DNA from 3 places in the Paenarthrobacter sp. TYUT067 genome. Region 3 is predicted to be linked to each of the others. Evidence: predicted binding sites of a transcription regulator. Region 3 holds the regulator's gene; each other region holds the start of a gene.
What was found. Region 3 encodes LexA, which represses DNA repair genes until DNA is damaged. Its sites were predicted from a motif close to TCGAACANNTGTTCGA; they were not measured.
Positions count from the first base shown of each region.

Region 1: MOD31_RS12960 (shikimate dehydrogenase) is a predicted target of LexA. The motif match lies at 2,407-2,422, and genes of this name have one in related genera.
Region 2: MOD31_RS19890 (Y-family DNA polymerase) is a predicted target of LexA. The motif match lies at 1,727-1,742, and genes of this name have one in related genera.

Region 1 covers NZ_JAMOIT010000013.1:26,803-30,968, reverse strand. Annotated here, with positions in the region: gene MOD31_RS12970 (MFS transporter) at 1-1,332, opposite strand, end outside; gene MOD31_RS12965 (IclR family transcriptional regulator) at 1,539-2,309, shown strand; gene MOD31_RS12960 (shikimate dehydrogenase) at 2,520-3,419, shown strand; gene MOD31_RS12955 (bifunctional sugar phosphate isomerase/epimerase/4-hydroxyphenylpyruvate dioxygenase family protein) at 3,419-4,166, shown strand, end outside.
Region 2 covers NZ_JAMOIT010000027.1:19,490-23,655, reverse strand. Annotated here, with positions in the region: gene MOD31_RS19905 (hypothetical protein) at 1-371, shown strand, start outside; gene MOD31_RS19900 (hypothetical protein) at 474-905, opposite strand; gene MOD31_RS19895 (translesion error-prone DNA polymerase V autoproteolytic subunit) at 1,083-1,514, shown strand; gene MOD31_RS19890 (Y-family DNA polymerase) at 1,805-3,103, shown strand; gene MOD31_RS19885 (uroporphyrinogen-III synthase) at 3,132-4,166, opposite strand, start outside.
Region 3 covers NZ_JAMOIT010000003.1:245,436-249,601, forward strand. Annotated here, with positions in the region: gene MOD31_RS04110 (ATP-dependent DNA helicase) at 1-2,035, shown strand, start outside; gene lexA (transcriptional repressor LexA) at 2,100-2,843, opposite strand; gene MOD31_RS04120 (LysM peptidoglycan-binding domain-containing protein) at 3,191-3,550, shown strand; gene MOD31_RS04125 (histidinol-phosphate transaminase) at 3,628-4,166, shown strand, end outside.

The sequences.
Region 1 (4,166 bases), on a different contig from region 3:
GTGCTGGTGTCGCTTGTGGACGCCGAGTTCCGCAGTGGGCGTCTTGGCTGATTCGCGGGCTGTCATGGCCGAGACAGCTGCGATGACGCAGATGACCGCGGTAAAGATGGAGATCTGGACCCAACCGCCGGGTTTGGTGCCACCCAGGGCGGTGACGATTGCGGGAGCGAAGCCTGCCATCAGGAAGCCGAGCTGCGTACCGATGGCCAAGCCGGAGAAGCGGACCTTGGTGCTGAACATTTCACCGTAGAAGGATGGCCAAACGGCGTTGGCTGCGGCGTATCCGAAGGAGAAGTAGACAACGGAGACCAGGAACATCAGCGGCACGTTGCCGGCCTCCAGGGTCAGCAGGAACACCGGCGTCATGATGGCGCTGGACAAAGCTCCGTAGATGAATACGGGTTTGCGGCCGATCTTGTCAGAGAGCATGCCGAACAGTGGCTGGGTTCCCAGGGCAACAACGTTTGCCGCGACCACCAGCCAGAGCGTGATGGTGCTGTTGACGCCGGCAACGTCCTGGGCGTATTTGATGGCGAGCGTGCCAAAGACAGTGCTGACGGCGGCGATGAAGGCGCAGCAGACCACGCGGAGGACGTCGCGCCAGTGCAGGCGCAGGAGGTCGGCAACGGGGAGCTTGGAGATCTGGTTGTTCTTCTTGGCTTCGGCGAATGCGGGCGGTTCGTGCAGGGTGCGGCGGATGAAGAAGGCCACCAGTACTACCACCGCGCTGAGCCAGAACGGGATGCGCCAACCGATGCCGTACTTGATGTCATCCGGCAGGGCCACCACGGGAATGAAGACGAGGGCTGCAAGGATTTGGCCACCCTGTGTACCGGTGAGGGTCCAGGAGGTGAAGAAGGAGCGGCGGTTGTCCGGGGCGTGCTCAAGGGTCATGGAGGAAGCGCCGGCCTGCTCGCCTGCAGCGGAGAGGCCCTGGCAGAGCCGGGCGAGGACCAGCAGGGCCGGAGCCCACCAGCCAATGGTCTTGAAGTCGGGGAGGCAGCCGATAACAAATGTGGCTGCCCCCATGAGGACCAGCGTGAACATCAGGACCTTCTGCCTGCCAATGCGGTCACCGAAGTGGCCCAGGATCACCGCACCCACGGGGCGGGCAACGTAGGCGAAGCCGAAAGTTGCGAAGGACATGATGGCCGCGTTCGCGTCGGCGGAGGGAAAGAAGACGTGGGGGAAGATCAGGGCCGCGGCAGAGCCGAAGATGAAGAAGTCGTAATACTCGACGGCGCTGCCCAGGAAGCTGGCAAGCGCGGCTTTCTTGGGGGTTCCGGAAGTGGTTTCAGTGCCTGGCGTCGCTGACGGCATTGTTTGGCTCATGGGGTGTTCCTTCTGTGACGACGATGTCGCGGATCTGGCTTCTGTGGGGAGACCCAAGCATGGTGCGGCCGGTCGATCCCTGCATAAGTAACCACATGGTGAGAGCTACTTGTGCAATACAGCAATAGTGGCTGTGAGTGGGGTCACTTGTCAAGAGATGTCACCACCATCTAGAAATAGCTCTCACTATGTGAGAGCATCAAAACATGAGTGTGAAAGAGGACACAAAGACCGACATGGTCGGCAAGGCCTTGAGCCTGTTGGTTCTATTGGGAAATGAACCGCGCGGGGCGAGTGCGGCGGATCTGGCAAGGAGTGCGAATCTCCCGTTCAGCACCACGTACAGACTGCTGGGTTCACTGACCCGCGATGGATTTGTTGACTACGAGCCCGATGGGCGTCGGTACCACTTGGGACTACGCGTCTTTCAGCTCGGCCAGCGCGTTTCCAATCACCACGGCTTCGCGGCAACGGCGCTGCCCGTCCTTCAGCGTGTCACTGAAACTACGCACGAGGCCACCATCTTGTCCGTGCGCGACGGCAATCATCACCTCACTGTAAACAAGGTGGACGGACCCAAGACCTTTCGGGTCACCAGCGACCCCGGTCACCTGGGCGCCTTGCACACTACCTCCGTTGGTAAGGCGATCGTGGCGTTTGAGGATGAGATCGAGCGGAAGAGGCTGCTGGAGGAGCTCCCCCTGGATCCGCTCACCGAGCACTCCATTACCGACCGCGACAAGTTCCGCGAGGAGATCGAGCAGGTGCGCCGTCAGGGTTACGCGGTGATGGATGAAGAAAACGAGATTGGCATGCGCGCCGTCGCTGTTCCGGTTCTCAACTCACAGGGCCATGCGTTCGCCTCCCTCGCCACGGCCGTCCCGGTGTTCCGCATGAGCATGGAGGAATTGATTGCCCATGTCCCTACCCTGCAGGAGGCCGCGGCTGAACTCGCGGCCCGCCTGCCCCAGCGGTGACCCTCACCCAACCAGGTCGCAATAGTGCGCGTTCAGACGGCCCTAAACGCGCTTAACTGCTACTTAGTTGGGTGCGCACTGTGGAAATGTTCGCGATAAGAACAAGCGTGCGGAATATGAACACATGTAGTAATCTAAATAACACCCCGGCTGGCAGCGCCCCAGAATGCGCCAAAAGCCCGGCGGTGCTGAAGTCAAAGGAGCTTTAGGATGAGCAACCGAGCCGAGTCCGTTCTGGTGGGCCTCGTAGGCGAAGGCGTCATGCCCTCGCTCACGCCGCCCATGCACGAACGCGAAGCCGATGTGCAGGACCTTCGCTTGCTGTACCGCCCCATCGACTTGCTGGAACTCGCATTGCCGGCCACCGCCGTCGGGGATCTCCTGACGGCAGCGCAGCGCATGGGCTTCAACGGGCTGAACATCACGCACCCGTGCAAGCAGTTGGTGCTGGGGCACCTTGATGAAATTTCCGACGACGCCGCGCGCCTGGGCGCCGTTAATACAGTCCTGATCCAGGACGGTCGGTTCATCGGCCACAACACGGACTTCTCCGGCTTCGGCTCGGCGCTCGCCGACGGCCTCCCCGAGGCGCGACTGGATCGCGTGGTTCAGTTGGGTGCAGGCGGTGCCGGTTCCGCCGTCGCCTACGCACTCCTCAAAGCCGGCGTCGGCACCCTGGACCTGGTGGACATGGATCCCGCCCGTGCCGAGGAACGCGTTGCCGAGCTCGGCGGGCTGTTCCCCGAAGCCACAGTGACACCGCGGAGCATCAACGAGCTGCCCGAGATCATGCCCCTCGCTGACGGCTTGGTGCACTGCACTCCCATCGGCATGGCGGCCCACCCCGGGCTCCCCTTGGACATGGGCCTGGTGGAGCCGCGGCATTGGGTGGCGGACATCGTCTACCGCCCCATCGAAACGCAACTGGTCCGCGAGGCGCGGGCCAAGGGATGCGACGTCCTCGACGGCGGTCGCATGGCAGTCGGTCAGGCAGCCGACGCCTTCCAGCTCATCACTGGACGCGAGGCGGACCGCGATCGCATGCGGGCGCACTTCCTGGAGCTGATCGCCGCCGAAGAAGAGGCGCTCTTGGCAAAGGCGGCCAACTGATGCGCACCGGAATCGCCACGGTTTGCCTGTCCGGCACGCTGAAGGAGAAGATGCAGGCCTGCGCGATTGCGGGCTTCGATGGCATCGAGATCTTCGAACAGGACCTCGTCACGTCCCCCCACAGCCCGGAAGAGGTCCGGACAATGGCCGCCGACCTCGGCTTGGGCCTGGATCTCTACCAGCCGTTCCGGGATTTCGACGGCGTCACTCCGGACCTGCTGAAGGCCAACCTCAAGCGGGCCGAGGCCAAGTTCAAGCTCATGTCACGTTTGGGCATGGACACCATCCTGGTCTGCTCCAACGTGGCCACGGCAACCATTGACGACGACGATCTCAGAGCCGAGCAGCTCGCGGAATTGGCAGAGTTGGCCGGGGCGCACGGCGTCAAGGTTGCCTACGAAGCCCTGGCGTGGGGCAAATACGTCAACGACTACGAGCACGCCTACCGCCTGGTTGAGATGGTGGACCACCCCAACCTCGGCACCTGCCTTGACTCCTTCCACATTCTTTCCCGTGACTGGGACACCGCGCCGATCGAGCAGATCAACGCGGAGAAAATCTTCTTCGTTCAGGTTGCCGACGCCCCCAAGCTCTCCATGGACGTGCTGTCCTGGAGCCGCCATTACCGGGTTTTCCCGGGTGAGGGCCAGTTCGAGCTTGCCAAGTTCATGGGCCACGTTGTCCGTGCCGGATACACGGGCCCGGTCTCCCTCGAGGTCTTCAATGATGTCTTCCGCCAGTCGGACA
Region 2 (4,166 bases), on a different contig from region 3:
GCAACACCGGTTACGCGGTGGCGTTCGACATTGAGCCCGGGTACACCGTCACCTACGGCGACTTGCTCATCGACTACATCGTCCGCAACGTGTGGGCTGTGGGCGAGGGCTATATGCCCAACACGCAGATCCAGATCTCTGCGAGCACCGCCGACGGCGAGCCATTCTTCGACCTCACAGCCGCAGCCGTGGGCTCGGCCTGGCTCAGCCCGCAAACTTCCACGCCCTCGGAGCACAACACCGTGATTATCCCGCTCAGTGCTGAGGACCCGGAGGGGGCACGGAACCTCTCCCTGTTCAAGAAAGACGGTTCCTGGCCGGGCGTCATACCGAAGCCTTTCTCCTATGACGTCACCGTCAAGAGTGGCTGATCCCACGCGACAGCCGCTCCGCGCGTTAGCGGCCCCCACGGCCGTGGTTTGCCTGAGTACAGGGCGTCGAGGACGCTAAGGTCGGCGCCGCTGACACTTGCCTTACCGCTGGCGCGTGACCTTGCGTGTCTGGCGGAACTCCTCGGGCACGTTGACAACGCCCTTCGGAACAGCAACCGTTATTCCCTTTTTGGTGACACTGGTGACCTTATGACCCAGCTGCTTGGCGTACTCAACCACGGGTCGCGAGGCAGCCCTGTTCCGGGCGATGGCGATGAGCACGATCGTGAGGAACGCGACAGTCAGCAGTCCGGGCACCACGATGGCGATCGCCGGGCTGATGAGACCGTTCAGAAGCAGGGCCGGACCGAGGAACCACAGCGCGACAGAGGACACCATAAACCCGAGAACCAACTTCTCGGAGTGTGCGTGTACGGCCTGGGCGTGGGCCAGCTCATCCGGGTAGCGTTCCTTGACCATGCGTGTGATGTCGGCGCTAAGCGCGCCACCGAGTTGCCTGGTCCGGTCGGTCATTGCTCTCCTATGTGTTCGTGCCAGAAGTTGTTCGCTTGATCTTCCCTCAAAATACTCGTCATTCGTCTCACCGCGAGAAACCATCGCCCTGAGGTGCCGAGCGAAGCGGAATGGACAGGATGTCTGGGGTCCGCTGTACACTGAATTATCGAACATATATTCGAATAAAGGTGTGTTGTGGGCGTGATAGTCGGCCCCCGCGTGATAGATGCGGGCTTTTCCCTGATGTCAGTACTGTTGGCACCTATTCCTGTGGCGGCGGGATATCCCTCGCCTGCGCAGGACTATTTTGATGGTCGGATTGATCTCAATGAGCATCTGATCAAGGATGTCACCAGCACGTTCGTGGTGAGGGTGACGGGTCAGTCCATGGAGGGTGCCGGGATCAGTGACGGGGATGAGTTGATCGTTAACCGGGCACTGGAGCCCAAGGATGGGTCCGTCGTCGTTGCTGTCCTTGATGGTGAGTTGACCATCAAAAGGCTGCGCGTCACGCCGTCGGGAGTGGTGCTGGAGGCGGACAATCCCAAGTATCCGGACATTCGAGTGCCCGCGATGTCGGAGCTGACCATTTGGGGCGTAGCCACAACGTGCCTGCATCACATTTGATTGAATCCAGCCGGTAGGGCTTCGCACCCTCTGGGTCGCCGACGCCCTCCTGGGCATCCTCTTCCCCACGCTGGCGGCCCTCGGGGAAGGCTTGGCCACGGGGGCCATCTACCTGGATTTCCGTACCACCGGCATCCCGTCTGCCCGGACTTTTCCACAATCCGGTGGGCGGGATGTTTTCTTGTCGGGGCCCGAAGGTACAGTAGAAGTATTCGAATATATGTTCGAATGCGCGGCGTGTCGTGCACTGAAACGGCGGCTCGCGTGCTAATGCCGATTTAGGGATGGAAATGTCCAAGCCAGCGCTCATGCACCGCATGCAGGAGATTGCCCATGTGGATATCAACTGCTTCTACGCCTCGGCGGAGAGGGCCTTCAACCCTGCGCTGGAGGGCAAGCCTTTGATAGTGCTGTCCAACAACGACGGTTGCGCCGTGACCCGGTCGCCCGAGGCAAAAAAGCTGGGAATCGGCCTGGGGGAGCCATGGTTCAAGCTCGCGCCACGGGCCGAGGAATGGGGATTGATAGCCCTGTCGAGCAACTACGAACTGTATGGAGACATCAGCTCGCGCGTCATGGAGCTCCTGGCCCGGTACTCAGCATGGCAGGAGGTGTACTCCATTGATGAGGCGTTCCTGGGAGTGAAGGGGCAACCGGATGACCTGCTGGAATTGGGGCGAACCATCAAGGTTGCCTGCCAACGGCATGTGGGGGTTCCCGTTTGCGTAGGGATCGCGCGCACTAAGACTCTCGCCAAGCTCGCCAATAAGTGGGCCAAGCATAATCCGGCCTTCAACGGTGTGTGCCGTTGGGACTCCGTCCCGCAGGCCCAACGCGAGGCACTCATGGCGCGGCTCTCCGTGATCGAGATCTGGGGCGTCGCCACCCGGCTCACAAGACGCCTGAACGCGATGGGGATCTTCTCCATCCTGGACCTGGTCCGGGCCGACCCTGTGGCGTTGAGGGATAAATTCTCCATCGTCATGATGCGCACTGTCTTGGAACTGCAAGGCACGCCCTGCATCCCCATGGAGGAAGAACGAATCGGGCGGGACCAACTGATTTTCTCCCGGTCTTTCTCCACGCCGATCACCACGGCCGCGGAGTTACGTCAGGTGCTCAGCGTTTACGGTCAGATGGCCAGTGCCAGGCTGGCCAAGCACGATCTTCAGGCCAAGTTGCTGACTGCCTTTGCTGCAACATCGGTCTACAACCCCAACGACAAATCGTTCCCCACTGTCAACGTCAAACTACCTATGCCAACCTCGGACCCCGTTCTGCTGACCAAGGCCGCACACGCTCTGGTTCCCAGGATCCAGGAAGGCGTCAGGTACGCCAAAGCCGGGATCATGGTCACTGACCTTCGCCCCAGCGGCAACCAGAAACCATTGGAAATCTTCGAGAACCCGCATGAAGAGCGGGGCATTGGCCCCTTGCTGGAGCAAGTCAGCAAGCGGTATGGCCGGGGCTCCATTGGTTTGGGCCATGCGGGCATCAAGGGCGGCCCGGACTGGTCCATGAAACGGGACATGCTCAGCCCCCGCTACACCACCAACTGGGACGAACTTCCCCTGGTGAAGGCGGCCTAGCGTGGCAGGGAAAACCGTGGCAGGAGACCTAAGCCCGCAGCCGGTAACCCCGCTTCACCACGGTTTCCACCAGCTTGCCGTCCGGAAGGGAGGACCGCAGCCGGCTCACCGTCATGTCCAGGGCGTGCACAGAGCCGCGCAAGTCCAACAAGTCAGAGAGAGCCTCCCGGGACAGTACAGCTCCACCCGCACCCAGCAGCGCTCGCAACAGCAGCAGGGGAGCCGGTGCAAGGTCCACCACCTCGCCGTTAATCCGCAAGCAGCGTCCGCGCAATTCGATGGTGGCGCTCTTTGTTTCCAAACGCCGTACGTGGTTCAACGAGAGATGTTCGGTGACCAGCCTGATCAGCGCACCCATGCGGTACCGGTCGGGAATCAGTGGCGTCAGCCCGGCGTCGACCAGCGGTTGTGCGGTGACCGGCCCAACGGCCGCAACAGTTACCGGACCCTTCAGGGCTTCGATGAGCTGGCGGTAGAGGCCCATTTCGTGGGCGGTGCTCCACATCGCATCCACGGCGGGGGCGCTGGTGAACGTCAGGACGTCGAGGTTGCCACCCACCACGGCTTCGATCAGCCGCGGCAGTTTGTCTTCGCCGTCGGGCTTCACCCAGCGGTACGGGGTCACGGTCAGGACCGTTGCACCGGACATGCGGAGCCGTTCCAACTGGCGGACGTCGGTGTACCCGTGCAGCTGCACAGCGACGGTCTTGTTGCGAACGCCTTCGGCCAGCAGCATGTCCACCAGGGTCGCGGTGGTTTCGTCACTGCTGATTCCGACGTCGGCAAGACCGGCCGCCCGCACGGCGCCGCGGGCTTTGGGGCCACGGACGAACATGCGGCATGCGGACAGCGTTTCCAGGAGTTGCTCGCCGATGCCGAAAGAATCTGCGGCTTCACACCAGCGGCGCATCCCGTATGCCGTGGTGGCGATGCAGATGTCCGGTTTAGCCGCGATGATGGTGCGGGTGTCCTCAATGAGGACCATATCCTCCTGAACTGGGGCGATCTTCAAAGCCGGGGCGTGCAACACGCTCGCACCGCGACGCTCCAGGGCCTCAATGAG
Region 3 (4,166 bases):
CGTCAAGTCGGTGGGGGAGAAAGCCACCCTCGAGTTGTTGGACCGGGCTGTTGACGGCATGGGCGGACAAAGCCGTGCGGGTCAGCATGAAATGGCCAAGCATGTGACCCGGGCTATTGAAACCGGGGAGCATTTGCTGGTTCAAGCGGGAACGGGAACGGGCAAGTCTTTGGCTTACCTTATTCCGTTGATCGCTCACTCCATGGACAGCAACAAACCGACGCTGGTGTCCACCGCCACCCTGGCACTCCAGACCCAGATTGTCGGCCGTGATCTTCCCCGGCTGCTGGAGACCATCAACCCTGCCCTTGAGCGCCCCGTCAACGTGGCGTTGGTCAAGGGCAGGGCCAATTATGTGTGCCTGCAGAAGCTTGAAGGCGGGTTCCCCAGCGAGGAGCCCTCCGAAGGGCAGCTGTTCTCCCTGGGGGAGGACACCAGCGTCCCTCACTTTGCTGCCTCCATGGGTGGACCCCAATCGCAGCTGGGCAAGGAAGTGGTCCGCCTCAGGGAATGGGCGGAGAAGACCACTACCGGAGACCGCGACGAACTCATGCCCGGCGTCACCGACAGGGCTTGGCGGCAGGTTTCCGTCACGTCCATGGAGTGCCTGGGTGCCCAGAAGTGCCCCGTGGCAGAAGAGTGCTTCAGTGAGCTGGCCCGTTCAAGGGCTGGTGAGGCCGACGTCGTAGTCACCAACCATGCCATGTTGGCCGTCAGCGCCTTTGAAGGCCTGGCTGTCTTGCCCGAGTACGACGTCGTGGTGGTTGATGAGGCGCACGAGCTTCAGGACCGGGTAACCGGAGCCGTTTCAGGACAGTTATCCGTGGCCATGGTCCACGCGGCGGCATCAAGTGCCCGCAAGCATACGGCCATCACCGTGGACGCCCTCAACGCAGCTGCGGACAGCTTGGATATGGCCATAGCTGGCGTGCCCAACGGTCTGTTGCCCAACGGCCTCAACGACGAACAGCTGGATTGCATTGACCAATTGCGGGACGCCACGCGCGCCGCGCTCTCGGACTCGAAGACGGATTCTTCAAACGCGGTCGACGGCGGACGGCAGCTTGCGCGCTCACGGCTCATGCTCATCCTGGAACTGTGCGAGCGGATGCTCGCCGCGAAGGAGAACCGCGAAGTGGTCTGGTTCTCGCGGAACAGCACGTTCGACCCCCAGCAGGGATATTCTCCGCCGGACGAGACAGCTCCTGCATTGATTAATATTGCCCCGCTCAGTGTGGCAGGGCGGCTTCGAGAGGGGCTCTTTGCCGGCCATACTGTGGTGCTGACCTCTGCGACCCTGGCCATCGGCTCGGCCTTCGAGCCCGCCGCGGGTGGTCTTGGCCTGATTGGAGACGGCGCGCCGAGCTGGACGGGCATTGATGTGGGATCGCCCTTCGACTATCCCAAACAGGGTGTTCTATACGTGGCAAAGCACCTGCCCAAACCGGGCCGCGGTACTTCGCCGGAGGCGCTGGACGAATTGGAAGACCTCATCCGGGCGTCCGGGGGCGGAGCGCTTTGCCTGTTCTCCTCGCGGCGTGCTGCCGAAGAAGCCGCCGATGCCATGCGGCTCCGGCTGGATGTGGACATTCTCTGTCAGGGAGAATCCACCATGGCGGCCCTGGTGAAGCAATTCGCGGACGAGCCAGATACGTGCCTCTTCGGAACCATGTCCCTGTGGCAGGGGGTAGACGTTCCGGGTGGCTCATGCCGACTGGTGGTTATTGACCGCATTCCCTTCCCACGTCCTGACGATCCCCTGATGACTGCCCGTTCCCGGGCGGTTGCCCAATCGGGCGGGAACGGTTTCATGGCCGTGTCAGCCACGCACGCTGCCATTCGGCTGGCGCAGGGCGCTGGCCGACTGATCCGCTCGACGGGAGACAAAGGGGTGGTCGCGGTACTCGACTCCAGGCTTTCGACCGAGCGCTACGGGGGCTTTCTACGTGCCGCCCTGCCGCCGTTCTGGGCCACCACGGACCGGTCGGTGGTTCGAGGCGTTCTGGAACGTCTGGGCTCGGCTAAAGCCCCGTAATGCACAGCTTCCCGTGAACACCTGCTGGTGTCCACGGGAAGCTGCGTTTAAAGGGCGTGAGCGCTTAAAGAGAGCGCAGTACCGAGACGACCTTGCCCATGATGGTGGCCTGATCTCCGAGGATGGGCTCGTACTGGGTGTTTTGGGGGAGCAGCCACGTGTGACCGTCCCGCTGCCGGAAAGTCTTCACGGTTGCTTCATCATCCAGCAGGGCGGCAACGATGTCGCCGTTGATGGCATCATTCTGTCGCCGGACCACCACCCAGTCGCCGTCACAGATAGCAGCATCGATCATGGAATCGCCGGCCACCTTCAGCATGAACAGTTCGCCATGCCCCACGAGTTGCCGTGGGAGTGCAAGCACGTCTTCCACCGTCTGGTCAGCCAGGATCGGTCCACCTGCCGCGATGCGCCCCACCAAGGGGACCATGGCGGTATCACTGGCGCTGGCTAGCTCGGTGACGGCCAGGCCACCGGCGCTGCGAAGGGTGGTCGGAGCGTCCACACCGGGGATGGGCCCGCCATCAAGGGTTAGGGGCATCAGCACTTCCATGGCGCGGGGACGCTTGGGGTCCCGGCGGAGGTAGCCGAGCTTCTCCAATTGGGACAACTGGTGCGTGACGCTGGACAAACTGGCCAGACCCACGGTGTCGCCGATTTCGCGCATGCTGGGAGGGTAGCCGTTGTCATTGACTGACCTCTGGATGGTCTCCAGGATCTTTTTCTGCCGGACGGTCAGGCTTTTGGGACTCTTTTGAGGCTGTTGGCTCCGCAGGGGTGCCCCTCCGCCTGTGGCTTTCGCTGCCATGTTCGCCAATGCCTTTCCATTCCGCCCTGATGAGGGCCAGGGGTGTCAGGTCTGCAAAAATGTCAGACCCTCCTGTTCCACTGAAACAGTGCTGCTTCTTCACTCAAACGTAGGGCAGGCACAGGCGTTTATCAAACATTTGTTCTAGCGAGTCTCGACACCGTTCGTTGATAAGTGCTAAAAATGTCATAGCAAGGTTCGAATATGTGTTCTATAAACCTGATGCTGAAGCTGGATGTTCGAACAAAGCGTTCGAACATCCGGGGCAGGCCCAGGGGAACACAAAGAATTGGCAGCCAGGCACCGGGCATCCCGGAGCGTGGCAATAGCTCAGAAGGGCTCAGCTCATGTCCGCAGTCACTACGTTCGCTGATTTCCGTACTACCCAGGCACCCGCTCGCCTGCGCCTGACCCGAAGGGGACGGATCGTCTTCTTCGGCATCCCGGCCATGCTGTTGGTTGCAGCGTTGCTGAGTCTTGCCGGATTTATCAACTCCCCGGCCAAGGCAGCCGACTCGCAGTCCCAACTGCGTCCGCCTGTTGCCGTCACTGTTACAGTCCAGCCAGGTCAGTCCCTCTGGGGCATCGCCGGCGCTGCCGCTCCCGAGCGTGACCCCCGCGACGTCATCGCCGAGATCATCCAGCTCAACGACCTCCGGGGCGGCCGCATCCTGCCCGGCCAGCAGCTGTTCGTCCCTGCAAACTGATCCCTCGGCACCCGCAGAAATCAAGGGTCGGGCGTCACAGTTAGTCGGCAGTCCCGGCCGCCCCTTAAACTGGGTTGGTGAGTGACCAGCTTGAGCGACTTGACCGACTTCCCCTTCGGACCAACCTGCGTGGATTGAGCCCCTATGGCGCACCGCAGCTCGATGTCCCTATCCTGCTCAACGTCAACGAAAACACTCATGGCGTCCCCGCAGATGTCCAAGCCGCCATCACTGAGGCCGTGGCCGCTGCGGCCACCGGGCTGAACCGCTATCCGGACCGGGAGTTCACCGAACTTCGTGAAGCCTTGGCCGAGTACCTTGGCCACGGGCTTTCCCCGGACAACATCTGGGCGGCCAACGGATCCAACGAGGTCCTGCAGCAGATCCTCCAAGCCTTTGGTGGACCCGGCCGCAAGGCATTGGGCTTTCCTCCCACGTACTCCATGTACCCCCTGCTCGCGAGTGGCACTGACACCGAGTATGTCCGCGGAGTCCGCGCGGAAGACTACGGGCTGGACGCCGAATCGGCCGCTGCTCAGGTCCGGGAAACGGGCGCCAACATCGTCTTCCTGTGCTCGCCCAACAACCCCACAGGTACGGGCTTGGGATTGGACGT